Regions from separate parts of the Streptomyces sp. NBC_00271 genome, predicted to be linked through region 3. Evidence: riboswitches for the same ligand, from Rfam matches in the RefSeq annotation. Region 3 holds a riboswitch; each other region holds the start of a gene.

What was found. A riboswitch is a leader RNA that binds a small molecule or an ion and turns the genes downstream of it on or off. The one in region 3 is predicted to bind cobalamin.
Region 1: it holds a riboswitch for cobalamin, as region 3 does, so the genes downstream of both, OG798_RS45865 (CbtB domain-containing protein) here and OG798_RS05785 (GNAT family N-acetyltransferase) in region 3, are expected to answer to the same signal.
Region 2: it holds a riboswitch for cobalamin, as region 3 does, so the genes downstream of both, OG798_RS15950 (cobalamin biosynthesis protein) here and OG798_RS05785 (GNAT family N-acetyltransferase) in region 3, are expected to answer to the same signal.

The regions. Positions count from the first base shown of each region.
Region 1 is NZ_CP108070.1:10,073,923-10,083,472, forward strand. Features, by position in the region: gene OG798_RS45830 (SAM-dependent methyltransferase) at 1-542, shown strand, start outside; gene OG798_RS45835 (HAD family hydrolase) at 548-1,363, shown strand; gene OG798_RS45840 (adenylate kinase) at 1,351-1,887, shown strand; gene OG798_RS45845 (GNAT family N-acetyltransferase) at 1,945-3,120, shown strand; gene OG798_RS45850 (hypothetical protein) at 3,139-4,257, shown strand; gene OG798_RS45855 (phytanoyl-CoA dioxygenase family protein) at 4,244-5,218, opposite strand; gene OG798_RS45860 (MFS transporter) at 5,300-6,610, shown strand; cobalamin riboswitch at 6,731-6,879, shown strand; gene OG798_RS45865 (CbtB domain-containing protein) at 6,915-7,136, shown strand; gene OG798_RS45870 (CbtA family protein) at 7,160-7,912, shown strand; gene OG798_RS45875 (hypothetical protein) at 8,247-9,143, shown strand; gene OG798_RS45880 (VOC family protein) at 9,205-9,550, opposite strand, start outside.
Region 2 is NZ_CP108070.1:3,392,946-3,402,495, forward strand. Features, by position in the region: gene OG798_RS15915 (VOC family protein) at 51-464, shown strand; gene OG798_RS15920 (hypothetical protein) at 506-1,909, opposite strand; gene OG798_RS15925 (alpha/beta hydrolase family protein) at 2,066-3,190, opposite strand; gene OG798_RS15930 (class II aldolase/adducin family protein) at 3,346-4,071, opposite strand; gene OG798_RS15935 (lysozyme) at 4,268-5,020, shown strand; gene OG798_RS15940 (inorganic phosphate transporter) at 5,233-6,477, shown strand; gene OG798_RS15945 (hypothetical protein) at 6,490-6,714, shown strand; cobalamin riboswitch at 6,826-6,966, shown strand; gene OG798_RS15950 (cobalamin biosynthesis protein) at 7,068-8,024, shown strand; gene OG798_RS15955 (cobyric acid synthase) at 8,021-9,529, shown strand; gene cobN (cobaltochelatase subunit CobN) at 9,526-9,550, shown strand, end outside.
Region 3 is NZ_CP108070.1:1,176,310-1,185,859, reverse strand. Features, by position in the region: gene OG798_RS05810 (GNAT family N-acetyltransferase) at 13-546, opposite strand; gene OG798_RS05805 (FAD binding domain-containing protein) at 627-1,349, opposite strand; gene meaB (methylmalonyl Co-A mutase-associated GTPase MeaB) at 1,492-2,478, opposite strand; gene scpA (methylmalonyl-CoA mutase) at 2,484-4,658, opposite strand; gene OG798_RS05790 (methylmalonyl-CoA mutase subunit beta) at 4,667-6,472, opposite strand; gene OG798_RS05785 (GNAT family N-acetyltransferase) at 6,570-7,124, opposite strand; cobalamin riboswitch at 7,361-7,541, opposite strand; gene OG798_RS05780 (cytochrome P450) at 7,620-8,795, shown strand; gene OG798_RS05775 (acyltransferase family protein) at 8,796-9,550, opposite strand, start outside.

The DNA of each region.
Region 1 (9,550 bases), 8.9 Mb from region 3:
CCCTGCCCCTGCTGCGCGCGGGCTGGCAGGTCGTCGGCGTGGAGAGCGACGACCTCTTCCTCAACGGCGGTGAACTCGACCTCGTCGACGGCCACCACGACATCGTGGGCCTGCGCCAACGGCTCGCCGCCGAGGGCCTGGAGGACCGGTGCACCGTGGTGGAGCAGGACTACATGACCCTGCCTGCCGAAGGCGACTTCCAACTGGTACTGGGCAGCGGCCTGTGGTCGATGCCGCCCAACCGGGCCCACACGATGGAAGCACTCGTCCACCACGCGATGGACATGGTCGCTCCGGGCGGACTCTTCTTCGGCGAGTACCTGATCGGGCTCAACGACGACGAGCGGAGTTGCGGCTACTACCCGACGGCCACCGAGATGGAGCGGATCGTCACCCGGCCCGGCTGGGAGCTGTTCGAGAACGCCGACCTGGGCATCCGCGGCGAGAGCCACCTCGGCTACGAGCAGTGGCACTACCACCGGTACGCGGCCGCCATCGCCCACCGCATGCCGCCGCCCCGTGAGCCCGCTCGGGAGAAGTGACCTTCGTGACCGGAACGCATCTCAGCGGCTGTCCCCGCATCCGGGGGGACAGCCGCCCGGCTGTCGTGGTCACCGATCTCGACGGCACACTGCTGCTGTCCGACGGCAGCGTGAGCGAGCGCGCGGTGGCGGCGCTGCGCGCGGTCGCCGCACAGGGGACCCGCGTCGTCTTCGCGACGGCCCGCCCGGCCTGGTCCGCCCGCCGGCTGCTGTCCGCCGCGTCCGGCCTGGGCGCCTTCCTGGTGTCGTCGAACGGCGCCGTCGTCAGCGATCTGGACGGCGGGGGCGTACGACGGATCCGGGCGATGACACCCGCCACCGTCCGCGCCGAGATCGCGACGCTGGGGCAGCGCCCCTGGGCCGTGGACCGGGAGCACGACCGACTGATCGGCCCCGGCTGGCCCGACATCCTGGCGAGCGGTGCCGGGACGGCCCTGCGCGTCGCTGACGTGCCGGACGGCTCGCCGGTGCTGTGCCTGATGGTGCACATCGATTCCGCCGCTCCGCCTGCGGCACTCGGGGTGCGGGGGCCGGTGCGGTGGACCTCCTCGGGGCCGGGACTGCTGGAGGTGTCGGCCCCGGAGGCGGACAAGGTGTCCGCGGTGGCCTCGGTCCTCGCCGGCCTCGGCATCGGCTGGGACCGGGTCGTAGCCTTCGGCGACGCGCCCAACGACACGGGGCTGCTCGCCGCCGCGGGCCTCGGCGTGGCCGTCGCGAACGCGAGCGCGGACGTACGCGAGGCCGCCGACGCCCTCACCGCGTGCAATGACGACGACGGCGTGGCCGCCTGGTTGGAGGGAATGTGTCTGTGCCACGTGTGAAGACCCTTGCGGAGGCCCGCCGGGTGTGGATCGTGGGTGGTCCCGGCTGCGGCAAGTCGACCCTCGCCCGCGCCCTCGCCGAACAACGTGGCATCCCGCCCGTCACGCTCGACGCCCTCTTCTGGGGACCGGCCTGGACACCGGTGCCCACGGAGGTCTTCCTCGCCGGTGTCGAACGGGAACTGACGGCCGACACCTGGGTCGTCGACGGTCAGTTCGCCGCGAGCGTCGAGGCCTTCGCCCACCGAGCGGACTGCGTGGTGTGGACGGATCCGCCGCTGCGTGTCACCTGGCCGCGCCTGCTGCGCCGTACCGTACGGCGCTGGATACGCCGTGAGGAACTCTGGGGCGGCGTCCGGGAAACGTTCTGGACCGTCGTCGGCCCCCGGTCCATCCTCTGGTACGCCGTGCAGGTCCGCAACTCCCAACGGCTCGCCAACCAGAGGCTGTTCGACGAGCTCAGCGACACCGGCATCCTGCTCCTGCACACGCGCGACAGCGATGTGCGCTCTCTGCTGAAATGAACCCCGGCACCGTTTCCCCCTACACTCATCCGATCCACCTTTTCTGGAGTTTCCCCCATGCACGTCTCCTCGTACGACTCCGTTGACCAGCTGCCGGCGGCGGAATGGGATGCTCTGGTGATCGGCGGAACGATCTACTCCAGCAGCGGCTTCGCCGGTGTACGCGCGGAGGAGTTGCCGCCCGGAGCCGCCGCCCGCTATCTGCTGGCGCGTGACGCGCAGGGAACGCCGGTCGCGGGAGCCGAGGCGTACGCGTTCACTCGTCCGCCGCACCTGCTCTACACCCCCGCCGACCTGCTCGCCGGTCTGATCGACGACGAGAGGCATGCCCAACTCGCTGCCCGGCCCATGGTGTTCGGCGCGGGCTGGTCGGAGTTCCGCGGCCAACTGCCGGGCCGCGAGGGAGCGACGGCACAGGAGCGCGCGCAGGCGGTGCAGGCGCTCACCGCGCGGACCCTCGACTTCGCCCGAACCGCCGAAGCGGACGTGCTCGGGTACTACTACCTGCCCCGGGCGGAGGCGCTGGAGGTCGCCGAGGCCCATGCCGAGGACGGGGCGGTGGTCCTCTACCACGACGTGGAGACGGTCCTGCCCGTCGGTCTGTGGCAGAACCTGGACGACTACTTCGCCTGGCTGCCCTCCGGCCGACGGCCCCGGGCCCGGCGGGAGAGAAGGGACTTCGGCCGCAGCGGGAGGACCATCCGCGAGGTCTCCCTCCCCGAAGTCGTCAAGGAGATCGCCCCGCTCAACAGCGCGCTGATGCGCAAGCACGGACACGCGTACGGCGAGGAGCGCGCGGCAGCGGTGTACGACCGCCAGGGCCGCCACCTCGGCGACCGCAGCACGCTCCTCCTGGACGAGGACGCCGGGCAGCCCATCGGTTTCGCGCTGCGCTACCGGCACGGCGACACGCTCTACGCGCGCGTGGCTGGTTTCGACTACTCGGTGCCCAACGTGGCCGACTATTTCAACCTGGTCTTCTACCACCCCATCGAGTCGGGCGCCGGTCGTACCGTGCGGGCGATCCACCTCGGTCTGGGCACCTTCCAGGCGAAGCTGGCGCGCGGCGCCCAGCCGCATCCCCTGTACAGCGTGTTCGTGGGAGTGGACCGGCCGTTGGCGGCGGACGGGACGAAGGTCCGCGAGCGCAACCGGGCCGAGGCGGAGGCGTTCGGCGCCGAGTACGGCCAGTACGTGGTGGGTGGGCTGAACACCGACGACTGGCTGCTGTGAGCAAGGGGAGGAAGGCACATGCCTGATGTGAGGCACTTCGAGACGATCGACGACATCGACCGGGAGGCCTGGGACGCGCTCGCGCCGGGCAGTTGCTTCTACCAGAGCCATGCCTGGCTGCGGGGTCAGGAGCGGCCCGAGTTCGCCACCCCGGGTTACCTCACGGTCGAGGCCGACGGCCAACTCCTCGCGGGGACGCCGTACTACGACTTCCCGTCGGAGAACGCACCGCCCCTGCCGGACGTGTCCGAGGGCCACACTGTGCTCAGACTTGGTACCCGTACCGGCTACCACAACGAGTTTCTGCTGCCGAAGGATCCCGGAACGGCAGGGGAGGCGCTCGACGCCCTGGTCGCCGGTGCCGCCGAGAGGGCCGCGGCGCTCGGCTGCGACGCGTTGCTCTTCGACTTCCTCACCACCGACAGTCTGCGGCTGCTCGCGGGCCGGTTCGGGGTGCGGGCGCAGCTGCGAGCCGCCGAGGCCGTGGTGCACAACGACGTCGGCACCTTCGAGTCCTACCGTCAGCTGCTCGGCCGCAACGTCCGCAAGCGCGAGTACGAGATCCGGCGCTTCACGGACTCCGGGCTGCACGTGGAGACGGCCCCGCTGTCCGCGTGCGTCGACGAGTTCGCGCCACTGGTCGGCCAGACCATGGACCGGTACAACGCCTCCCTCGACCTCGCGGAGATCCACACGTTCCTCACCGTCCAGGCGAACTGCCTGGACGACCTGAGCACCGTGTTCCGCTGCGTCGACGAGAAGGGGGAACTGGTCGGCGCCAGCCTGTGCTTCGCCTGGCGGGACACCTTCTACGCCCGGGTGGCCGGCTTCGACTACGAGCGGACGCGCAACACCTACGAGTACTTCAACGCCGTCTACTACGAACCGCTCCACCACATGGAACGCAACGCGATGACCACGCTCCACCTCGGGCCCTCCTCCCTGAAGGCGAAGGTTCACCGGGGGGCCTCGCTGCACCCCCTGTGGGCGGCCGTCGTTCCCCTGCCGGCCACCGCGCCCGCCGGACTGCGACGGGACACGGTGGCGGACCAGGCTCTCGCCGACGCGGTCCGTGAGGAGGCGGGCGCCGGCATGAGCGAGGAGGAGTGGGACCTGACCCGCGTCACTCCCCTGTGAGGGAGGCCTCCGGGCCGCCGGGCTCGCCGACGGGCCACAGCACCGGGCAGAACTCCGGGTCGGAGTAGTCCGGTTGACCGGCGGCAGTCCTGCGGACCAGGAAATCGTGTTTGTAGGGCTCCTGCCGGCCGTCGGACAGGGTGTGGTCGCGGTAGGTGTTCGTCCCGTCCTGGAGATGGAAGGAGATGGCCCGGCGCGGCCGGGGACTGCGGTTGGCGCCGCTGCCGTGGTAGAGGAGGCAGTGGTGGAAGGTCATGTGTCCTTTGGGAATGTGCACCGGAACCTTCTCGACCACGGCGCCGTTTCGCTCCGCGTCACCGTTCAGGAGATAGTCGCGCCCCACATCCTGAGGATCACCGACCGGCCGGGCGGCGCCGTGCCGATGCCGCCAGCGGTGGCTTCCGTTCACCATGGTGATCGTGCCCGACTCCTCGGTGCAGTCGTGGAACGGAATGAAGGCGGTGAGCATTTCGTCCGACGAGCAGGTGGGCCAGAAATACTTGTCGAAGTGCCAGGAGACAATGTTCGACTTCTCTTCGGCGATGGGCGGCTTGTAGATCAGTGTGGCCTGGAAGACGCGTATTCCAGGAGTCTGTGCCAAGCGGGCGGCCACCGCCCCGATGATGGGTTTCCTCAGGATTTTCCTCATCGTTTCGTCTTGGTAGTGGATGTAGTCGTTGTTGCGTTGGACATCTCCGTCGGCGGGGGTCCAGTCGGCCAGTCGGTCCGGCCGTTTCGGAAGCTCCCGATCGCGCTGACCAGCGTAGTAGCGCTCGCTCGCGTCGGTCAGGGCGTCCACTTCGGCGTCGGTGAGCAGCTTCTCCGACAAATACCAGCCACGCTCCGAATAAAGCCGGACATCTTTCTCGGACGGGAGCAGTTCGACTTCCTCGGCGGTAAGTCCTGAATGGTCGTACATTCCGCGACTCCTGTTACCGTGAATGGGGTGCAACAGCGACATCCACCCGCACGCTAGCGGACCATGGTGCGCCATGCTAGCGTTGCCGTGATTTTTTTCATGAAGACTTGACCGGGGGTTGCGGTGGCCATATTCGACAAGGATATTCGAATCCTGATCGCGGACAACAAAGACTTCCGCAACATCTGGCTCGGAGAAACCTCGGCGCATTTCGGCGGACAGCTGACCAGTTTTCTCCTACCCTTGATCGCGGTCACCTACCTCCATGCGGACGGCACGGGCGTGGGACTCGTCTCGGCGGTGCAGTTCGTCCCCGTCGTGGTGCTCTCGCTGATCGCCGGTGTCATGGTCGACCGGTATCCGCCGCGCCGCACCCTCGTCGCCGCGAGTGTCGCTCAGGGCGCGGCGCTTGCGGTGCTCGCCGCGTTCCAGGCGGCCGACGGGCTGAACTTCGGCCAACTTGTCGTCGCCGCCGCCGTGATCGGTGTCGCCACCGTCTTCTACGAAGTCGCCTACCAGTCCACGCTGCCCAGGCTCCTGCCGCTGAACTCCATCGCCGCGGCCAACGGCCTGCACCAGGCGACGTATTCGGTCAGCACCCTCGCCGGTCCGGCCGCGGCCGGCTTCCTCGTCGGCCAGTTGGGGGCGTCGCCGACCCTGACGGTGGCCGCCGCATGCTCCGCCGGTGCCGCGGTGAGCGGTCTGCTGCTGCGGGGCGTCAAGGCCCCCGAACAGCCACGTGAGTCGGCGCTGAAGGCGATCGGCTCCGGGCTCCGCTACACGTGGTCCCTGCGCCCGATCCGGGACCTGTGCGTTCAGGCCGGCCTATCGAACCTGCACGAGAAGGCGTTCCTGACCGTCTTCCTGGTGTTCGCCGTCCGTGACCTCGACATGAGCGGCACCACCGTGGGCGTGATCACCGGCATCGGCAGTGTGGGGGCCCTGATCGGCTCGCTCTGCGCCACCCGGCTCACCCGACGGTGGGCCGTCGGCGGTGTGCTGGCCCTGGGTGCGGTGCTGGCCGCGGTGGGTCTGCTGCTCGTACCCGCCGTCAGCCAGGTCGGCGGGTACGTCGCCGTGCTCGCGTCGGTCGCCATGATGGTGAACGGCTTCGGCGTCGCACTGTTCAACGTGTTCGCCGTCAGCCTGCGGCAGGCCATTCCGCCGGAGCACCAGATCGGCGCGGTGACCGCGAGCTACCGCCTTGTCGCCCTGGGGACGCTGCCCCTGGGAGCCCTCGTCGGCGGTGCGCTGGCTGACGCCCTGTCACCCGGCACGGCCCTGTGGGCCGTCGGGGTCTCCTACCTGGTCGTCTCGTTCTGGCTCACGTTCTCCCCCCTCCGCGGGGCTCGCACGCTGGAGGAGGCACAGAAGCTCGGTCGTACGACGGACACGCCCGAGTCCCAGGACGCGGACCGGTCCCCCTCGGTCTGAGAGCGAGGCCGGGGCCCCGAACTCAGCCGGGTTCCGCCACGGCTGACCCGCTGTTCACAGGGGACCGCCCACCTGGTGCGAGAGGAAGATCACGCCAGGTGGCGCGGTCTTGGCCCCACACCCGACACGCGGTACGGTCGGTGCGATATCGATGACGGCAAGACGGAAGCCGGTGGGAAACCGGCACGGTCGCGCCACTGTGAACGAGAGGCTCCAGCCCGCTGGGACCCCTTGTGAGTCAGACCCGTAGCCGTCGTCCAGTGCACCACCGAGATGGGACGCGAACTCCCGAGGAGGCCCTGCCATGGCGCAGACCGTCGCCCAGCCGACAACCACCACCCCCGTCGTTCCCGCCAAGCTGCCGCTCAAGGCGATTGCTCCGTGGGCGGTCTTCTTCGGCATTCTGATGCTCGTCCTGCTGTACTTCGTCGGTGCCGAACAGGGCGCCACCTCCGTCGTCTCCGGCTCGGACGTCCACGAGTGGGTACACGACGCCCGCCACCTTCTCGGCTTCCCCTGCCACTGACCGAGGGGAACCCCAGCACTCCCATGAACTCCGCGACGGTAAGAAATCTGCTCGTGCGGGGCATGTTGGCCGGCCTCGGTGCCGGCCTGCTCGCCCTGGTTGCCGCCTACTTCCTCGGTGAGCCGAACGTCGACAGCGCGATCAGCTTCGAGGAAGCCCACTCCCACGAGCACGAGATGGAGATCGTCTCCCGGTCTCTGCAGTCCACCGCCGGTCTCGCCACCGGCGTCCTGGTCTACGGCGTCGCCTTCGGCGGCATCGCCGCGCTGGCCTTCTCCTTCGCGCTCGGCCGCGTCGGCCGCTTCAGCCCGCGGGCGACCGCACTGCTGCTGTCCGGCTGCGCGCTGCTGGCCGTGTACGTCGTGCCGTTCCTGAAGTACCCGGCCAACCCGCCGTCGGTCGGCAACGCCGACACCATCGGCAAGCGGACCACCCTGTACTTCCTGATGATGGTGCTCAGCGTGCTCCTCGCGATCGCCGCCACCATCCTGGGCAAGCGGCTGGCACCCAGGATCGGCACCTGGTACGCCACCGTTGGCGCGGTGGCCGCCTTCGCCGTCGTGATCGGTCTGGCGTACGCGTTCCTGCCGGTCATCAACGAGGTGCCGAAGGACTTCCCGGCCACCCTGCTGTGGCGGTTCCGTCTCTCCGCACTGGCCATACAGACCGTCCTGTGGGGCGGATTCGGCCTGGTCTTCGGCGAGTTGGCCGAGCGCTTGCTGAACCCCAAGCCGGTGACGGCCGCCGCGAGCGGACGGGTCGCCGTCCCCAGCTGACCTGACGCGCCACACGAGTGAAGGCCCCCGGAACCATCCGGGGGCCTTCTCGTGTTGTAAGTCCCCTACCATCGGGGTGTGTTCCGTGGAGAGAGTGGTCAACCGGTGAAGGATTGACGGGAGTTGTTAAGAGTTGAAAGAATCCAGCTCGCTTCGCCGCGTCTGAAGTGAGCGAAGCGACACGAGTGGCTTGGGCGGCATGCCTGCCGCCGGTTCTGCGTCGGGTCATCCCGTTCTGCCGTCCGCGTCGGTCACTCGCGCGCCATCACCTCCCACACTTTCGATTTCACAGAGGCTCATCTTGTCGCGTTCGCAACACTCCAGAACTCTGGCTGTGCTCGCCGCAACCGCATTCGCCACCTCCGCCGTGCCCCTGCTCGGCGCGGGGGTGGCCAGTGCCACGACCGCCGGGGCGTGCGAGTCCGCCACGGTCCAGTACCGCATCGTCGGCGCCGACGGAAACGTCGTGGGCGCCGACTGGACCTCGCAGGGCGGGTTCCATCAATGGGACACCGTTCCCGGGAGCGTCCAGGTCCGGCTGGCTCCGGGCCAGACGGTCGGGGAGGGCTGCAAGTACCCCGTGTCCCTCGCCGAATACACCACCGAGGGGCCGAACTGGTACGTCTCCGGACACCAGAGCCTGGTCGACAAGGCCACGGTCTACCTCACCGCCGACGACGTCGCCGGTACGGACGACGCGAAGCGGACCTGGCAGAAGCTCACCGTGAAGGCGCCGGACTGCTACGGCCAGATCGACCTGTACGGCGACGACATCACCTACGACGGGAAGACGGGGGAGGGACACGGCCCCGTGCCCTACGAGCCCGACAACGTCGTCACCCCCTACCACCTCATAGCGGCGTGGAACGGGGGCGAACAGCCGTGCACCCCCGGCCCGTCGGACTCGCCCACCCCGACGCCGTCGACCCCGACCACTCCCGCCACCCCGGTCACGCCCACGACTCCCGCGGGCGGACAGCCTCCCGCCGAGGAGACGACCCCGCCTCCGACCAGCCCCAAGCCCTCCACCACGCCTCCCACGACGCCGGACGTGCCCCCGCTGGAGTCGACGCCGCCCGCCACGCCCAAGCCGTCGCCCAGCGACAGCGGGCCGCCGCTGGCGGAGACGGGTGCGAGCGCGCCGGTCGGCACCCTCGCGGGCGGCGCGGCCCTGGTGGTCGCCCTCGGTGCCGGGGCGGTGTACGCGTCCCGCCGCGCACGCCGCTCATGACCACGGCGCGAGGGGTCACCTTCGCGGCGTAGCCCAGCCCGCCGGCTCCGCCTCGGCGTCGTCAGGAAGCGAACTTCTTGACGGCGTCAGGGCTGACCGGGGTGAAGAAGTTGACGAGGTTGCCGTCGGGGTCGCGGAACAGCAGCGAACGGTTGCCCCAAGGCATGGTGGTGGGCTTGTTGACGAAGTCCTCCACGAAGCCGGTGAGGTTCTCGTACACGCCGTCCACGTCGTCGACGAGGAACTCGATGATCACGGAGCGGTTGTCGGACGGACGGGCGGCGTCGGGCGCGAACAGCGGCACGGTGCGGACGCCGGCGATCGCGAGAGTGGCTGACGCCGTCCGGAGCTCGGCGAAGTCCTGGTGGGACCAGCTCGCCCGGATGCCGGTCGCGCGCTCGTAGAAG
Region 2 (9,550 bases), 2.2 Mb from region 3:
GCGGGTGACATTCCGGCCCAGCAGGACGAGTTCCGGTGGGAGTGATCGGCATGGCAGGTACGGACGGCGGGCGCCCGAGCATCTACCCGACGCTGCTGTACGCGGACGCGAAAGCCGCGATCAGGCAGCTGACGGAGGCCTTCGGCTTCTCGGAGGCCTCGGTGTACGAGAGTGAGGACGGCACGGTGATGCACGCCGAGTTGGTCCAGGGCAACGGCGCGGTGATGCTCGGCTCCAAGGGCCGCGGTGGCGTCTTCGACGGCGCGATGAAGGACGCGGGCCCCGCGGGGGTGTACGTGGTCGTGGACGACGTCGACGCGCACCACCAGCGCGCCGTGGACCACGGCGCGGAGATCCTCATGCCCCCGACCGACCAGGACTACGGCTCGCGGGACTACCTGGCCCGGGACACCGAGGGCAACATCTGGAGCTTCGGCACGTACGCCCCGGAGATACGGGGCTGACCCCGGGGTGCGGGGTGCGGGGCCGATCCGCCGGACAGGCCCTAGCTGCCTCCGGTGTGGACCTGGAAGGCGGCGCGGCGTACGGCCTTGGCGAGGGCCGGGTCCGGGTGGGCGGCGGCGAGCGCGACCAGGACCTGGACGGTGCGGGGATGGCCGACGGCGCGCACCTCGTCGAGGAGCGCGGGCACGGTGGGCTGTACCGCGGACTCCAGATGGCGCACAAGAAGCGGCGCCTCACCGTGGTCGGCGACGGCGGCGGCGGTGTCGACCCAGAGCCAGGTGGACTCTTCGCGGGTGAGGACCTCGTGGGCGTCCTCCGGGTCGTGGCCGTCGTGCTCGGCGAGCCACAGCAGGGCGTAGGGGCGCAGCCAGGACTCGTCGGCCACGGCGCGTACGTCGGGCTCGGCGGGGGCGCCGACCACACGCAGCGCCTCGAAGGCGAGGCCGCGGGTGAGGGCGTCCTCGCCGCGGGCGGCTTCGAGGAGTTCGGTGACGGCGCCGCCGACGGGACGCGCGGCGAGCCAGGCGCGGTACTCGGCGCGGGCCGCGTTCGGGCGCAGCTGGGCGCAGCCGCGGAGCATGTCCGAGGCGGGCTGCTCGATGTTCCCGGCGGGGCTCTGCGCGGCGACGCAGATCTGCTCCAGCTTGACCCAGACCGCCCAGCTGCCGAGCGGGGTGAGCGTGGCCTGCCCGTCGGCGCAGGTGAGCGCGCCGACGGAGGCGAGCGCGTGCAGGGCCCAGTCCAGGAGGGGCTCGAGGGGGGTGTCCGCGATCTCGGCGGCCTCCGGGACGGGCTCCGGCTGGGGGCCGTAGGGGATCTCGCAGCGCTCGGTGCGCAGTTCGGTGACGCGCTGTTCGAGGAGGTCGAGGAGCTGCTCCATGGGGACGGGCCCGGCGGAGAGCTGGAGGAAGGAGAGCACCTGGGGCATCGCGGAGACGACCTCGGCGACGGCGGACGCCTCGCGGTCGGCCGGCTCGGGGTGGGCGAGCGACCAGGCGTCGAAGAGGGCGACCCAGCCGCGCAGGACGGCGCTGTCGTCGCGGTTCCAGGCGCGCAGTCGCCAGCCGGGGCGGGCGATGTCGCCGTGCACCTCGACGAGGCCGGCGAGGCGTGCGGTGTCCCAGTCCGCGCGGACCTGAGCCGGGGTCAGGCCCAACTCCTCGGCGGCCCGTTCCGCGGTCGCGTCGGCGAGGGTGCCCTTGCCGTCGGGGGTCGCGCCGTCGCTCCCCGGGCCGAGCGAGGCGTCGGCCCAGCGGGCGACACGGGCCGCGGCGGCGAGGCCGGTGCGGGCCATGCGGGCCAGTTCCGCGGGGGGCGGGGTGCCCTCGGGGGGCCGGGGTGCGGGTCGGCGCGAGCTGCGCTGGGTCACCGCTCGGGGGGCGGAAGCCAGGGGGCGCGAGCGGACGATTCGGAGCCTGGAGTCGCGCGGGTTACGGGACGTCACGGGTGCAGTCTTCCGGTTGACGGTCCGAAAACCCAAACGGAATGTCACAGCAGGCGACAGGGGTGGCCAATGGACAGGGTTCCGAGAGGGCTCGACACGTGTGAGCGAAGCCTCGCACGAGTTGACCGGGGCCCAACCGGAAGCCTTGTGGGGTGGCTACATGAGAGGGGTGAGGAAGCGGCGTAGGGCCTCTTCGTAATGGGGGGCGGCGTTCCACATGGCGCCGTGGGAGGCGTTCGGGACCGTGTGCAGGGTGACCAGGTCCGGGCGGCGCTCGGCGAGGCGGCGCGAGGGGCCCCAGGGGGCGATGGTGTCGTCCGGGCCGTGCACGATCAGGGTCGGGACCTTGAGCTGGCCGGGGTCGGCGGCCTCCTGGATGCGGTCGCCGTGCAGACCGGTGCGGCCCTGCGCGGCACGGACCGCGAGGGGCAGCAGGGCGCTGGGCGTGTGGCGGGCCGAGGCGAGGGCGCGCAGCGTGGCTCCCCAGTCGAGGACGGGCGAGTCCAGGATCAGCCCGGAGATCCGCTCGCGCAGGGCGGAGTGCGCCGCGGTGCGCAGGGCCATGGTGGCGCCGATGGACCAGCCGTACAGGACGACCTGCTCGGCGCCGTAGCGCACGGCGTAGCGCACGGCGGCGTCCAGGTCGCGCCACTCGGTCTCGCCGAGGTGGCTGAGGCCGTCCGGGGAGCGGGGTGCGCCGAGGTCGCCGCGGTAGGCGAGGTCGAGCACGGGCAGCTGGTTGCGGTGCAGGAACTCCATCACGTTCATCGGCAGCTCGCGGGTGGTGCCGAGCCCGTGCGTCGTGATCACCCAGGTGTCGCGGGTGCCGGGCACGAACCAGGCGGGCAGCGGGCCGAGCTCGCCGGGGACGTCCACGTCGGCGTGGTCGAGGCCGAGGGCGCTGCTGGGGTTGCCGATGTGCAGGTTCGGGGTGAGCCACGCCTTGTCGCCGGGCTCCAGGGTGCCGTGGGTGACGCGTTCGAGGCGGCGTACGACCGTGTCGGCGGTGTGGTGTACGTCGTCCAGGACGGGACCGACGACCGCGTGGGAGCCGTCGCCCGTGAGGCCGTACCGTCCCGGCCGCAGGGAGGCCAGGTCGCGGGTGAGCGTGATCCGGCCCGCGGCCGTGGAGTGCACGGTGAGCCGGGGCTCGGTGGGCAGTGGCCTGCCGGGCGGCGCCTTCAGAGCGGCGTCGCTGGCGAACCGGCCCGCCGCCACGGAGGCTGCGCCCGCGGCCAGGGCTACGGAGACGGCCGCGGCCGTCGCTTTGACAGTACGCACGGGTTCAGTCTCCCGGCCCGGCCCCCGGTCGGCCAGCCGGAGCGGGCGGTGGACTCCCGCCTTGGGGTGCGCGGGCTCGTTCTCAGGCGCTGCGCGCGCACCGGCACCGCCGGGTCGGTACAACCCGCACCGCCAGGCCGGTACGCCGCGCCGGATCAGCGGGGGCCGGCCCCGTCTCCCTGCCCGTAGCGCCCCAGCCGCTCCCCCGCCTCGTCCACCTGTTCCGGCGAGAGCAGCGTCGGGGACAGGCCGGGCACGGACGACGCCAGGAGCCAGACGCGGGACATCCATTCCAGTTGGGCGGTGCGGTCGAACGCCTGGGACAGCGAGGCTCCGTAGGCGATGGTGCCGTGGTTCTGGAGGAGGCAGGCCGTGCGGCCGGTGAGGGCCTGGAGCATGTTCTCGGCCAACTCCGGGGTGCCGTAGGTCGCATAGGGGGCAACTCGGACCGGTCCGCCGAGGGCGCCCGCCATGTAGTGGATCAGGGGGAGTTCGGAGACGAGGGTCGAGACGGCCGTCGCGTGCGCGGCGTGGGTGTGGACGACGGCCCGCGCGTCGGTGGCACGGTGGATCGCGAGGTGCATCGGCAGTTCGCTCGTCGCGGCGAGTGAACCGAGGACCTGCCGGCCCTCGAGGTCCACACCGACGGCGTCTTCGGGTCTCAGCCGGTCGTAGGGCACTCCGGTCGGTGTGACCAGGACCGTGTCGCCGACCCGGACGGAGACGTTGCCCGACGTGCCGACGACCAGACCGTCGGCCACCGTCCGGCGGGCCGTCGCGACGAGCTCGCCCCACGCGGCCGCCACCTCCCGCTCGCGCGTGCCCGGCGCACTCTCCCCCACGTCCCGCACTTCCCGTGCGTCCCGCCGCTGCTCAGCCATGTGGCGATCCTGCCAGGCAGGGACGTCAACCCGCGGTCGGTGAGGGCACTTTAGGGCGGAAGACAAGCGTCCGTAAGGGCACATAACGGCACATATCGCCCCCTCGGGGTGATTGGCTGGCGATCGACGGGCTTTCAACGATCTTCCAATAGCCTCTGGGGGATTTGTCACGCACGTCGCCATTCCGGGGGGACATATGGCCCGTGACCACAAACCACTTCTTCGCCGCGCCCGCGTGCTCGCGGCGACGGCCGCCGTGGCGGCGCTCACCGCCGCGGGGACCGTCCTCGCCGGGGCCCCGGTCGCCGCGGCGGCCAAACCCAGGGGCCACGACGTCTCCTCGCACCAGAAGAACGTCGACTGGCAGAGCGCGAAAGAGAAAGGCGCCCGGTTCGTCTATGTGAAGGCGACCGAGTCCCACACGTACCGCAATCCGTACTTCGGCCGGCAGTACGACGGAGCGCGCGACGCGGGGATCCTCCGTGGCGCCTACCACTTCGCGGTGCCGGACAAGTCGTCCGGCGCCACCCAGGCCGCGCACTTCGTGCGCAACGGCGGCGCCTGGCGCGCGGACGGCTGGACGCTGCCGCCCGCGCTCGACATGGAGTACAACCCGTACGACAAGAAGCACAAGTGCTACGGCCTGAGCAAGGCCAGGATCGTGAGCTGGATCCAGGCGTTCAGCGACGAACTCCAACGGGAGACCGGCCGCCGTCCCGTCATCTACACGACCACCCACTGGTGGAACACCTGCACCGGCGGCAGCGGCGCCTTCGCCGCGAACCACGCCCTCTGGCTGGCCCGCTACGACTCGGCGGACACGGGCGCGTTGCCGGCCGGCTGGTCGACGTGGACGTTCTGGCAGTACGACAACAGCGGCACGCTCCCGGGTGACCAGAATCTCTTCAACGGATCCATGGCCCGGCTGAGGCAGTTCGCCGCGGGCTAGAAGCCCTCGAACAATCCCCCGGCGGAGCCGAAATTCCGCCTCCGTTCGAACATCTGGTCAAAGGTCAGGCCGCCCCTCCCGCACACTGGTCATTACAAGCGGAGGGGCGGTCCACCGTTTGAGACACCCCAGCGCCCGCCCCAGTTCATCTTCCGTTCACTCAGGTTGCCTACGGTCCACCTGCCACTGACGCCAAACAGAAGCCTGGGTAAATGGAACACATCACGCTCCTCCTCGGAATCGTGATCGTCACCGCTCTCGTGTTCGATTTCACGAACGGTTTCCACGACACTGCCAACGCGATGGCGACCACCATCTCGACCGGCGCCCTGAAGCCCAAGACGGCGGTGGCCATGTCCGCCGTGCTGAACCTCGTCGGCGCGTTCCTCTCCGTGGAGGTCGCCAAGACGATCTCCGGCGGGATCATCAACGAAGAGGGCATACGCGTCCAAGTGATCTTCGCGGCGCTCGTCGGCGCCATCCTCTGGAATCTGCTGACCTGGCTTCTGGGTCTGCCCTCCAGCTCCTCCCACGCACTGTTCGGCGGCCTGATCGGCGCCGCGGTCATGTCGGCCGGCTGGTCGTCGGTGAACGGCTCGACCGTCGTCACCAAGGTGCTCATCCCCGCGGTCGCCGCGCCCATCGTGGCCGGACTCGCCGCGATGCTGGCCACCCGGCTGACCTACCGGATCGGCAACCGCGCCGACGAGAAGGCGACCGCCAAGGGCTACCGCGCCGGCCAGATCGCCTCCGCCGGCCTGGTCTCCCTGGCGCACGGCACGAACGACGCCCAGAAGACGATGGGCATCATCACCCTCGCCCTGGTCACCGGCGGCGTCATTGCCCCGGGCTCGAACCCCCCGCTGTGGGTCATCGTCTCGGCCGGTACGGCCATCGCGCTCGGCACCTACCTGGGCGGCTGGCGCATCATCCGCACCATGGGCAAGGGCCTCACGGACCTCGCGCCGCCGCAGGGCTTCGCCGCCCAGACCAGCGCCGCGACGGCCATCCTGGCCTCCTCGCACATCGGCTTCTCCCTCTCCACCACCCAGGTCTGCTCCGGCGCCGTGATGGGCTCGGGCCTCGGCCGCAAGGGCGGAGTGGTCCGCTGGTCGACCGCGACCCGGATGTTCGTCGCCTGGGGCCTGACCCTGCCGGCCGCCGGTCTGGCCGGTGCCTCCGCCGAGTTCCTCACCAAGCAGGGCACCTGGGGCATCGTCCTCACCGGCGCCCTGCTCGTCGCCGGGGCCGGCACCATCTGGAAGCTCTCCCGCCGCCAGCCGGTCACCGTCGACAACGTCAACGACGTCGACGCCGAGCCCGCGGGCGTCGTCACCACCGCGATCGCCGCCGTCACCCCGCCGCCCGCGGGCCCCGTCACCGGCGACCTGTCCGGCGACCTGAAGACCACCATCCCGTCCCCGGACGCGGAGCCCACCCGCCCGGCCACGGTGTAAGGACAGAACAGCATGCACATCGACTGGGCAGCCCTCGGCTCCGTCTTCGGAGTCAGCCTCGTGACCACCGTCGGCCTCGTCGGCCTCTTCACCCTCGGCATCGTCGGCCTCTCCAAGCGCGAGTCCGCGTCCGCCCAGGGCGGCTCCGCGACCCTCGCGGTCACCGGCGCGTACGTCTGCTTCGCGGCGTGCGCCGCGGCGGTGGCGTACGGCATCTTCCTGATCGTCGGCAAGTAACCCAAAACGGGCAGCACTTCGAGTGGGGTGCGGGACGGATCACCGTCCCGCACCCCACCTGTATGTGGGCCTTCGCACACTCTCCCCGCGCAGGTCAACGGCAAGTTGACGGGTCTTCCAACCCGTGGTGGACTGCCGGAGCCAAGTACGGCGACAGAAGAGGAAGCCGGTGTGAATCCGGCGCGGTCCCGCCACTGTGACCGGGGAAGGAACTCCCCGGGAGCCAGGAACTCTCCCCGCCGGTCTCGTCGAACCAGGGCGCGGACACCCTGAGTGAGGACATAACGCCATGCGCGGCTGCCCAAGTGCCCTGCGAGCGACGGTTCCACCCGACCTGACGGTCGGCTGACCCCGTGCGTGCCGATCGCGTCTTCGCGTACGGCGCCGCCGCCGGCCTCCTCGGTGACCTGCTGCTCGGCGATCCCCGCCGGGGGCATCCGGTCGCCGTGTTCGGGCGGAGCGCGGCAGCCGTGGAGCGGGTGCTGTGGCGGGACCACCGCGGGTGGGGCGCGCTGCACACCGCTGTGTGCGTGGGAGGTGCCGCCGGACTCGCCGCCGTCGCTTGCCGTGCCGTACGCCCCTCACGTGCCGCGTCCCTCGCGCTGACGGCCGCCGCCACCTGGGCCGTCGTCGGGGGCACCACGCTCGGGCGGGAGGCCCGGGCGATCGGTGACGCCCTCGCGGACGGGGAGATCGAGACGGCCCGGGAGCGGCTGCCGCATCTGTGCGGACGGGATCCCCAGGCCCTCGGCGCCGACGGCATCGCGCGCGCCGTCGTCGAGTCCGTCGCCGAGAACACCTCCGACGCCGTGGTGGGCGCCCTGGTGTGGGGTGCCGTGGGCGGAGTCACGGGGCTCGTCGGCTTTCGGGCCGTCAACACCCTTGACGCCATGGTCGGTCACAGGTCGCCCAGATACCGGCGGTACGGGTGGGCCTCGGCCCGGCTCGACGACGTCGCCGGATGGCCGGGGGCTCGTCTCACCGCCGTGCTCGCCGCCCTCGCGGGTGACAGTCCCCGAGGGGCCCTGCGAGCCTGGCGCGCCGACGCCGTCAAGCATCCGAGCCCCAACGCCGGGCCCGTGGAGGCCTCGTTCGCGGGGGCGCTCGGGGTGCGCCTGGGCGGCACCCTCTCCTACGGCGGGCGCGTCGAGCACCGGCCCGAACTCAACGGCGCCGGACGCGCCGTGCACGTCGACGACATCGAGCGGGCCGTACGGCTGTCACGGCGTGTCGGCTGGCTCGCCCTCGGCGTGAGCGCCGGCGGACGGCTGCTCGCACAGAGGCTTCTCAGGAAGGGGCGTACGTCATGAGCGGCGGGCTGCTCGTCGCCGGGACCACCTCCGACGCCGGCAAGAGCGTCGTGACCGCCGGGATCTGCCGGTGGCTGGTGCGCCACGGCGTCAAGGTCGCGCCCTTCAAGGCGCAGAACATGTCCCTGAACTCGTTCGTGACGCGCGAGGGCGCCGAGATCGGGCGCGCGCAGGCCATGCAGGCGCAGGCCGCCCGGGTGGAGCCGACCGCGCTCATGAACCCCGTGCTGCTCAAGCCGGGCAGCGACCGGAGCAGTCAGGTCGTCCTCATGGGAAAGCCCGTGGGCGAGATGACCGCCCGTGGCTACCACGGTGGGCGGCAGGAAGCCCTCCTCACCACCGTGCTGGACTGTCTCGCCGAGTTGCGGGGCACGTATGACGCGGTGATCTGTGAGGGGGCCGGCAGTCCTGCCGAGATCAATCTGCGGCGGACCGACATCGTGAACATGGGGATCGCGCGCAATGCGCGGCTGCCCGTGCTCGTCGTCGGCGACATCGACCGCGGGGGTGTGTTCGCCTCGTTCTTCGGGACGGTCGCGCTGCTGTCGCGGGAGGACCAGGAGTTCGTCGCCGGGTTCCTCGTCAACAAGTTCAGGGGGGACGTCTCCCTGCTGGAGCCGGGGCTCGACATGCTCCACGGCCTCACCGGGCGGCCTACGTACGGCGTCCTGCCCTTCCGACACGGCCTCGGCATCGACGAGGAGGACGGGCTGCGGGTGTCGTTGCGGGGAGCGGTCCGGGAGTCCCGAGTGACCTCCCCCGTCGGCGAGCACGTGCTGCGCGTCGCCGTCTGCGCGATCCCGCTGATGTCCAACTTCACGGACGTGGACGCGCTGGCCGCCGAGCCGGGTGTCGTGGTGCGGTTCGTGGACCGGGCCGAGGAGCTGGCCGACGCCGACCTCGTCGTCGTCCCCGGGACCCGGGGGACGGTGAAGGCGCTGGAGTGGCTGCGCGAGCGCGGACTCGCGGACGCCATCCTGCGCAGAGCCGCCGAGGGGCGGCCCGTGCTGGGCATCTGCGGCGGTTTCCAGGTCCTCGGCGAGCACATCGAGGACGAGGTCGAGTCGCGCGCCGGTCAGGTCGACGGGCTCGGACTCCTGCCGGTCCGGGTGCGGTTCGCACGCGAGAAGACCCTGACCCGGCCCGTCGGGGAGGCGCTCGGCGAGCACGTCGAGGGCTACGAGATCCATCACGGCGTCGCCGATGTGACGGGCGGTGAGCCCTTCTTGGACGGCTGCCGGGTCGGCGCCGTCTGGGGCACGCACTGGCACGGCTCGCTGGAGTCGGACGGCTTCCGGCGTGCCTTCCTGCGCGAGGTGGCGGCCGCCGCGGGCCGTCGTTTCGTGCCGGCCGCCGACACGTCGTTCGCGGCGCTGCGCGAGGAGCAGCTCGACCGGCTCGGCGATCTGATCGAGGAACACGCGGACACGGACGCGCTGTGGCGGCTCATCGAGTCGGGCGCGCCGCAAGGACTGCCTTTCATTCCACCGGGAGCGCCCGCATGAGCACAGTGTTGTTGTTGTCGA
Region 3 (9,550 bases):
GCTCGGCGGGGTTCAGGCCTGGAACTCGGTGAGATCGATGGCGTGAACGCGCAGCGGATAGCCGTACACCGGGTGCGTCGTCTCGCGCTCCGGCGTCATGCCGAGCTTGCGGATGACGTTCTCGGAGGCGTCGTCCCCCGCTCGGGTGATGCTGATGACGCGGTCGAGGCCACGGTCCTGGAGCGCGAACTCCAACGTGGCCTGGGCGGCTTCGGAGGCGTACCCCTGACCCCAGAACGGTGAGCCGAGCCGCCAGCTGATGGCGACGGCGGGCAGTACCTCCGGCAGGAACTCGGGCACGGACAGGCCCACGAAGCCGGCCAGCTCGCCGGAGGCCAGCAGTTCGACCGCGAAGAGGCCGAATCCCTCCTCGTCCCATTCCTCCTCCCACTGTTCGATGGCCTCTGCCGTGTGGTCCAGGTCGCGGACGGAGCCGTCGTCGATCCAGTGCATGACCCGGGGGTCGGCATTGATGTCGGCCATCGGCACGAGGTCGTCGTCGGACCAGCGGCGGAGGAGGAGGCGGGGCGTGTGGATCTCGGTCATGGCGCCCATCCTGCCCGACGGGCGACCTCGGGCCGACGGCGGCAGCGCCAAGACCGTGTTGTCGGTGTTCGGGAGGGCCCTCAACGACCGCTGGGACGGGACAAGAGGTCGGTGACCAGCTCGTGGACCGCTTCCCAGGCTGTGGCGTGCAGTGCGCCGACGGCCGTGCGACGCAGGTCGTCGAGGACCTGTCCGGAGTCGGAGTCGTACTCGGTGCACTCGGTGATCACGTCGTACCCGTCGCGGACGGCGACGCGCAGCCGCGTTCCTCCGGTGTCGGCGGTGTGCAGAGCGGCGGCGACGACGAGCGGTGGCGGACCGCCCGCCTCGCCGGGCAGCTTGCGGTACGCGCTGGTGATCGGATCGCGCCAGCGGAGGCCGAGCAACAGGTGGCCCTTGGCCAGTACCTCGGTCAGGTCGGTCTCGTAGACGCTGTCCGGATCCAGGACCACCGCGCGCGCTTCCAGCACGAGTGAGGCGGGCAGCAGACAGCGCAGGGTGCTCCCGACGATGTTGCCGCCGACGGTGGCCGTGCGGCGCACGGCTCCGGTCCCCACGGTGGCCGCCGCCCGGCGCAGTGCTTCGGGCACGCGGTCGTCGATCCGGTTCAGTATCACGGCCCCGCCCAGCGTCTCGCGGCCGATCGTGTTGGCTTCCGGCAGGTCGCGCAGCGACATGGCCTGCTCGGGGAAGCCGTCCCGCTGCCAGGTGGCCCATATCAGGGTCGCCCCGCCTATGGGCACCGCCCCCTCGGCCATGCACTCCTGTGCTTCGGAAACGGACGTGGGCAGACGCAAGAGCACGGCAGCCGACCTGCTTTCTCGAAAATGAGCGGCCGAGTACGCGCCACCTCAGCCACATGACCGTCGACATGGCGCATTTTCCCCCGGCACACAGGGGCGCGTACAGGGCTCACCGCAGCATCCGGTGCGCCCTGTACGCAGTTCAGCCGCGCTCGCCGCCGAACACCCCCAGGATGCGCTCGGCGGCCAGCGTGGCCGTCAACTCCCCGTCCCGCACCTGTTGTTCGAGGCCGGGGGCGAGGGCGCGTACGGCCGCGTCGGCGTGCAGGCGGCCGAGGAGTTCGTCGCGGACCATCGTCCACGTCCAGTCCACCTGCTGGTCGCGGCGCTTGGCGGCGAGACGGCCGGTGGAGCTCAGGAGTGTGCGGTGCTGTTCGAGGCGCTCCCAGACCGTGTCCAGACCGGTCGACTCACGGGCACTGCAACTCAGGACCGGCGGGGTCCAGGCCGCGTCGGCGGGATGCATCAGCCGCAGCGCGCCGGCCAGCTCCCGTGCCGCCGCGCGGGCGTCCCGCTCGTGCGGTCCGTCCGCCTTGTTGACCGCGATGACGTCCGCCAGTTCCAGGACGCCCTTCTTGATGCCCTGCAACTGGTCCCCGGTGCGGGCCAGGGTCAGGAGCAGGAAGGAGTCGACCATGTTCGCGACGGCGGTCTCGGACTGGCCGACGCCGACCGTCTCCACCAGGACCACGTCGTAGCCCGCGGCCTCCATCACCACGATCGACTCCCGGGTCGCCTTCGCGACCCCGCCGAGCGTGCCCGCGGTGGGGGAGGGCCGTACGAAGGCCGCCGGGTCGACGGCCAGGCGCTCCATCCGGGTCTTGTCGCCCAGGATCGAACCGCCGGTCCGACTCGACGACGGATCGACGGCGAGCACCGCGACCCGGTACCCGAGCGAGGTGAGCAGCGTGCCGAACGCGTCGATGAACGTCGACTTGCCCACACCGGGTACGCCGCTGATACCGATCCGCCGCGCCTTCCCGCTGTACGGAAGCAGCTCGGTCAACAACGCCTGTGCCAGGACGCGGTGTTGGGGCCTCGTCGACTCCACGAGCGTGATGGCGCGCGCCACCAGCGCCCGCTTTCCGTCGAGTACGCCCTTCACATAGGTGTCGAGTTCGATCGCCATGGGGGTCAGAGGTCGTGGCCGAGGTCGGCGGACAGCCGCTGCACCAGGTCGTACGCCGCGTCCGGGATCACCGTCCCGGGCGGGAAGACGGCCGCCGCGCCCATCTCCAGGAGCGTGGGCACGTCCTGCGGCGGGATCACCCCGCCGACCACGACCATGATGTCCTCCCGGCCCTCCTCGGCGAGCGACTCCCTGAGCGCCGGTACGAGCGTGAGGTGCCCGGCGGCCAGCGAGGACACCCCGACGATGTGCACGTCCGCCTCGACGGCCTGGCGCGCCACCTCGCCCGGGGTCTGGAACAGCGGGCCGACGTCGACGTCGAAGCCGAGGTCGGCGAAGGCGGTGGCGATCACCTTCTGGCCGCGGTCGTGCCCGTCCTGGCCCATCTTGGCGACCAGGATGCGGGGCCGACGGCCCTCGGCCTCCTCGAAGGAGGACACCAGGGTGCGGGTGCGTTCGACGGACGGCGACTCGCCGGCTTCGGTGCGGTACACACCGGAGATCGTACGGATCTGGCTCGCGTGCCGCCCGTACACCTTCTCCAGGGCGTCGGAGATCTCGCCGACCGTGGCCTTCGCGCGGGCCGCGTTCACCGCCAGCTCCAGGAGATTGCCGGTGCCTTCGGCGGCCCGGGTCAGGGCGTGCAGGGCGTCCTGGCACGCCTGTTCGTCGCGCTCCGCGCGCAGCCGCCGCAGCTTCTCGATCTGCTGGGTGCGTACGGAGGAGTTGTCGACCTTGAGGACGTCGATCTGCTCGTCGGTCTCCACCCGGTACTTGTTCACGCCGATGACCGGCTGGCGTCCGGAGTCGATCCGGGCCTGGGTGCGGGCCGCGGCCTCCTCGATGCGCAGCTTGGGAATGCCCGCGTCGATGGCCTTGGCCATACCGCCCGCCGCCTCGACCTCCTCGATGTGCTGCCAGGCCCGGCGCGCGAGGTCGTACGTCAGCTTCTCGACGTACGCGCTGCCGCCCCACGGGTCGATCGCCCGCGTCGTGCCCGACTCCTGCTGGATCAGCAGCTGGGTGTTGCGGGCGATGCGCGCCGAGAAGTCGGTGGGCAGGGCGAGCGCCTCGTCGAGGGCGTTGGTGTGCAGCGACTGGGTGTGCCCCTGCGTCGCCGCCATCGCCTCCACACACGTACGCGTGACGTTGTTGAACACGTCCTGCGCGGTCAGCGACCAGCCGGAGGTCTGCGAATGGGTGCGCAGGGAAAGGGACTTGGCGTTCTGCGGGTCGAACTGCTTGACCAGCTTGGCCCAGAGCAGCCGCGCCGCCCGCATCTTGGCGATCTCCATGAAGAAGTTCATGCCGATCGCCCAGAAGAAGGAGAGCCGGGGCGCGAACGCGTCCACGTCCATCCCCGCCTCCCGTCCCGCCCGGATGTACTCCACCCCGTCGGCCAGCGTGTACGCCAGCTCCAGGTCGGCCGTCGCGCCCGCCTCCTGGATGTGGTAGCCGGAGATGGAGATGGAGTTGTAGCGCGGCATCCGCTGGGAGGTGAAGGCGAAGATGTCGGAGATGATCCGCATCGACGGCTTCGGCGGATAGATGTAGGTGTTGCGGACCATGAACTCCTTGAGGATGTCGTTCTGGATGGTCCCGGCCAACTTCTCGGGCGGTACGCCCTGTTCCTCGGCGGCCACGATGTACAGCGCGAGTACGGGCAGTACCGCACCGTTCATGGTCATCGACACGGTCATCTTGTCCAGCGGGATGCCGTCGAAGAGCTGCCGCATGTCGTAGATCGAGTCGATCGCCACGCCCGCCATGCCGACGTCACCGGTCACGCGCGGGTGGTCGCTGTCGTAGCCGCGGTGGGTGGGCAGGTCGAACGCGACGGACAGGCCCTTCTGGCCGGCCGCGAGGTTGCGCCGGTAGAAGGCGTTGGACTCCTCGGCCGTGGAGAAGCCCGCGTACTGACGGATCGTCCAGGGCTGGTTGACGTACATCGTCGGGTAGGGGCCCCGGAGATACGGGGCGATGCCCGGGTAGGTGCCCAGGAAGTCCAGGCCCTCCAGGTCCTGCCCGGTGTACAGCGGCTCGACCGTGATGCCCTCCGGGGTCTCCCACAGGAGATCGGCCCCGCCCGTGGCCTTCTTGACGGCGCTTCGCCACTCGTCGCTGCCGCCGTCGGCCTTCGGGACCCCCAGCTCGATCCCGGAGAAGTCGGGGATTCCCATCGCTGCCATCAGGACACTCCCATACGGTCGAGGGTGGCGGAGAGCACGGCGACGGCGTCGCACCCCGCGAAGACATAGGCGTCGACATCCGGGTACTGCCCGGGACGGCCCGCGAGGAACACGTGCCCGGCGCCCGTCGCCTTCAGCTCCCCGGCGACCTCCGCGGCCCGCTCCTCGTACAGCGTGTCGCTGGAGCACAGGCAGACCTCGGTGGCACCGCTGTCCTCGAAGGCGCCCTCGGTGACGGGCTCGATGCCACCCGCCTGGAACAGGTTCGAGGCGAAGGTGAGGCGGGCGGTGTGCGCGGCGGCCGGGCCGAGGGCGGCCAGGAAGATCCGCGGCCGGGAACCGGTCGCCGCCAGGTGGGCGTCGGAGCGGGCCCGCAGCGCCTCGAACGCCTCGTCGCGCCGCACCCGCGGCAGCCCGCCGGACGGCGGTACGGGGGCGGGAGGACGTTCTACGAGGCGTTCGGCGAGGTTCGGGAACTCGCTGACCCCGGTCACGGGTTCGCGCCGCTTGGCGAGCTTCGCGCTGCGCGCCTCCCAGGTGCCTGCGAGGTCCCGGCCGAGCCGCCCGGAGCGCAGGGCCGCCGCCTGGCCACCCTCCCGCTCGATCCACTGGAAGAACTCCCAGCCCGCGTGGGCGAGTTCGTCCGTGAGCCGCTCCACGTACCAGGAGCCGCCCGCCGGGTCGATCACCCGGGACAGATGCGACTCCTCGACCAGGATGGTCGAGGTGTTGCGGGCGATCCGCCGGGCGAACGCGTCCGGCAGACCCAGGGCGTGGTCGAAGGGCAACACGGTGACGGCGTCGGCGCCGCCCACGCCGGCGGCCAGCGTCGCGACCGTCGTGCGCAGCATGTTCACCCACGGATCGCGGCGGGACATCATCACCGGCGAGGTCACCGCGTGCTGCACCTGCCCGCCCGGGGCCCCGCAGACCTCGCTCACCCGCGCCCAGAGCCGGCGCGCCGCCCGCAACTTGGCGATGGTCAGGAACTGGTCGGCGGTGGCCGCGTACCGGAACTCCAACTGCGCGGCGGCCTGTTGCACGGTCAGGCCCGCCTCGGTCAGCTCCCGCAGATAGGCGACGCCGGTCGCCAGCGAACTGCCCAGCTCCTGCGCCGCCGAGCCACCGGCCTCGTGGTACGGCAGCGCGTCCACGGTCAGCGCCCGCAGCCCCGGATACTCCTCGGCGCACAGCCCCGCGAGGGCGGCGACGGGCGCGAAGTCGAACCCGCTGTCTCCCGTACGGGCCTCGTGGCCCAGCGGGTCGGCTCCCAGGTTGCCGCGCGCCGCCTCCTTGGCGACCCCGCGCTCCTGGTAGAGCCGTAGCAACTCGCGTGCGGCGGGCTCGACTTCACGTCCCGCGTCGAGGACGACGGGCGCCAGGTCGAGATAGACGCCGTCGAGGACCCGGCCGAGCGAGGACACCGCGATGCCGCCCGCACCGGCGACCAGCCAGAGCGAGGTGACGCCGTTCTCCAGGTCCGCGAGGACCGCCGCGCCGTCGGCGGCCGTGTGCTGCTGCCGTACGTCCCAGCCGCCGAGGGTGTTGCCCTCGGGGCGTCCGCCCCGTACGAAGGGAGCGAAACCGGGCAGGCCGGGATCGGGCGCGGAGTCGTCCGCGGTGTACAGGGGACGGGCGCGCAGCCCGTCCTCAAGCGTCGTGGACAGGGCGTCTTCCGCTGCCGCGCCCGAGACTTCCTTGCCCGACTTGCGCAGGACGCCTTCAACCAGGCGTTGCCACTGCTCATGGGTCGCGTCAGGGAACTCGGCGGCCAGCGAGAGCCCGTCGTCAGGCAGGACCGTCATGCTCGGATGCTAGGCCAGATACGCAGGTGAGCAGCAGAGGACGCGGCTGTGACCTTGACCTCCCAGGGGTGGTCTTGATCAACAGGCCGGGTTCGTACTACGGCAGCACAGGGATCTCGGACAGCGTCGGGTGCCGTGGAGCGAGTAGGACGATCTGCGCGGGGTGCGCCCCCGGCCGCGGGTACACGGTCTGGCGCCAGCCCCGGCAGCGGAAGAAGTTCAGCGCCGTGGTGTCCTGATGGTCGGTCACCGCCCAGGCCCGGTCGTCCATGGCGGGCAGCAGCAGTATGTCGAGGATCCCGGTGCCGACGCCACGGCCGCGCGCCGCGGGCGCCACCACGAGATCGGTGATCCGTACGGCACCCGCGAGCCACTCCTGCGACCGCCGCGCCCCCAGTACCGGATGTTCCGGGGCGGGATCCGCGGAGCGCACGGCGGTGCCGAAGCCGCACAGCCGACTGCCGATGCGGGCCGTCACCGCCAGGAACCCCGGCCGGCGCACCTCGTCCGCGATCCGCTCCCGTACCTCGGCGGCGACCTTTTCGTCCCGCTCGGGCGAATGCTCGCGCGACGGCACCAGCCGCAGATGCACGAACTCCTCGACGACGCCGAGCGCCGTGTCGCCCTGATAGACGGTGGTACCGACGTCCATGAACTCCTCCGGCCGGGATGGTCGCCTTCGGCGCGGAGGCGATCGTGATCTTCCGGCCGCAGTTGTCGAGCGACACCGCACCGGCGGATTTCGGGGACTTGCTCCCGTCGGCGGACGAGCCGCCACCACAAGCGGTCAGCAACAGGGCTCCGGAAAGGAGCAGGGCACAGCGGCGGGCTGGGCGCGCAACGGGCACGGGACATTCTCTGGCGTCGAGGGCCCAGGCGCGGGGCCCGTTCGTACGGTCCGCCAGCAGGTCTTCGGACTCGGGATCGCCCGGACGAGGCGCCTTCCCGGACTCCGGTCACATATGACCGCCGTCCAGTGGCTTCGTGTTGCCCCGCCTGTCACCCTTACCGCTGCGCGTCAGCTCCGGATTCGCACCGGATTCCCTTGACTGGCCTCGGCAAATTGTCACGCCCCGTCAGCCGCGGCCTCAGCGCGATTGTTAGCCTTGGTTGTGATCCAATTCCTCGTGCCCGGCCAAGGCTTGCGATGAGCGCCGTCGGCTCCTTCCCGCTCGGTGCCGCGACCACGCTCGCCGAACTCGCCGCGGATCCGCATCCGCGGCTGGCGCGACTCCGTGCCCACGAGCCTGTTTCCTGGCTGCCCGAGCTGGACGGCTGGCTGGTGACCCGCCGTGATCTCGCACTGAACGTGATGCGGGACCCCGCGACCTTCACCGTCGACGACCCCCGGTTCTCCACCGCACAGGTCGTCGGCCCGAGCATGCTGTCCCTGGACGGTGACGAGCACGCCCGCCACCGGGAGCCCTTCACCGCTCCCTTCCGCCCCAGGGAAGTTCGCGGCGGCTTCGCCTCGTTCATCGAGCGGGAGACCGACCGGCTCATCGCCGCGCTGGAACCGGCGGGCGCCGTCGAACTGCGACGTGCCTTCGCCGGCCCGCTCGCCGTCGCCGTCGTGACCGAGGCGCTCGGGCTGGTCGGCACCAGCGCGGACACGGTGCTCTCCTGGTACGACTCCATCGTGCGGTCGGTCTCGGACATCACCGCGGGACACGAGGCGGCACCCGCGGGCGCGGAGGCGTACGCGCGGCTGCGGGCCGCCGTCGAAGCCACCGTCGCCGACCCGGGCGCGACGTCGCTCCTCGGCTCCGCCGCCGAGCGGCTGGAGCTGCCCGAAGTGGCCTCCAACGCCGCGGTGCTGATGTTCGGCGGGATAGAGACCACCGAGGCGATGATCACCAACGCCCTGCTGCACCTGCTGCGACACCCCGGCCAACTCGCCCTTGTCCGCGACGACGACGGCCTGCTGGACGGCGCGATCGAGGAGTCGCTGCGCCTCGAACCCGGAGCGGCGGTCGTGGACCGGTACGCCACCCGTGACACCGTCCTCGGCCCGGCCACGATCCGCCGGGGTGATTTGGTCACCGTCTCCCTGGCCGGCGCCAACCGCGACCCGGCCGTCTTCCCCGATCCCGATCGGTTCGACGTCCGCCGCGAGAACGCGCGTCTCCAGCTGGCCTTCGCGCACGGCCCGCACTACTGCCTCGCCGCGCACCTCGCCCGACTGGAGACCCGTATCGCCCTTCAGCGCCTGCTCGAACGCCTCCCCGCCCTGCGCCTCGACCCGGCCCGTCCGGCCACCCCGCAGGGGCTCGTCTTCCGCAAGCCGCCGACCCTGCATGTGCTGTGGGACAGCCCCGCCTGATCAACGTGACACCGGAGTGCGTCGCAGGGATCTCAGGAAGGGCCGCAGCAGCCAGCGCCGGGCGGGTACCTCCACGTACTCGTACAGGAGCCAGGCGAGCGCCAGGGACACCGCGAAGGCGCTGATCGCGCCGATCGGCGACGGTTTGAACAGGTGCTGCCCCGCGCGCAGCACGAGCAGGTGGACCATGTAGAAGGCGAAGGAGAGTTCACCCAGTCGGACGAGGGCCGGATGTCGCCACAAGCTGGGCAGGCCGCGTACGTCGGCGAGGGCGGCCGCGGGGATCAGACAGGTGAAACCGACCAAGGTGCAGGCGACGCAGGCATACGATCCGCCGACCTGGGAGACGAGGAAGTAGCCGATGATCGTCAGTGCGACCGACGCCTCCAGGCCGGGGCCGCGCCAGCGGCCGAGGAGCACGAGGCGGGCGACGGCGACTCCGAGGACGAACTCCGGCAGCCGGGCGGCGGGGAAGGAGTACAGGGTGCGGCCGACACCCAGATGCAGGTCCGCCCGGGTCAGGATGAGCACGGTCAGCACGCTCGCGCCGGCGAGCGCGGTCGCGGTGAGGGCCCCGGCGTGCCGCAGCAGCAGGGCGAACGCGGGGAAGGTCGCGTAGAAGAACGCCTCGCACGCGAGGGACCAGCTGACGGGGTCGAGTGTCTGCCACCACGGGTGCCACCAGGAGTGGACGAGGAGCAGATTCGCCGCGCTGCCGGCCGGCTTGCCCATGCCCATGACGAACACCGCGATAC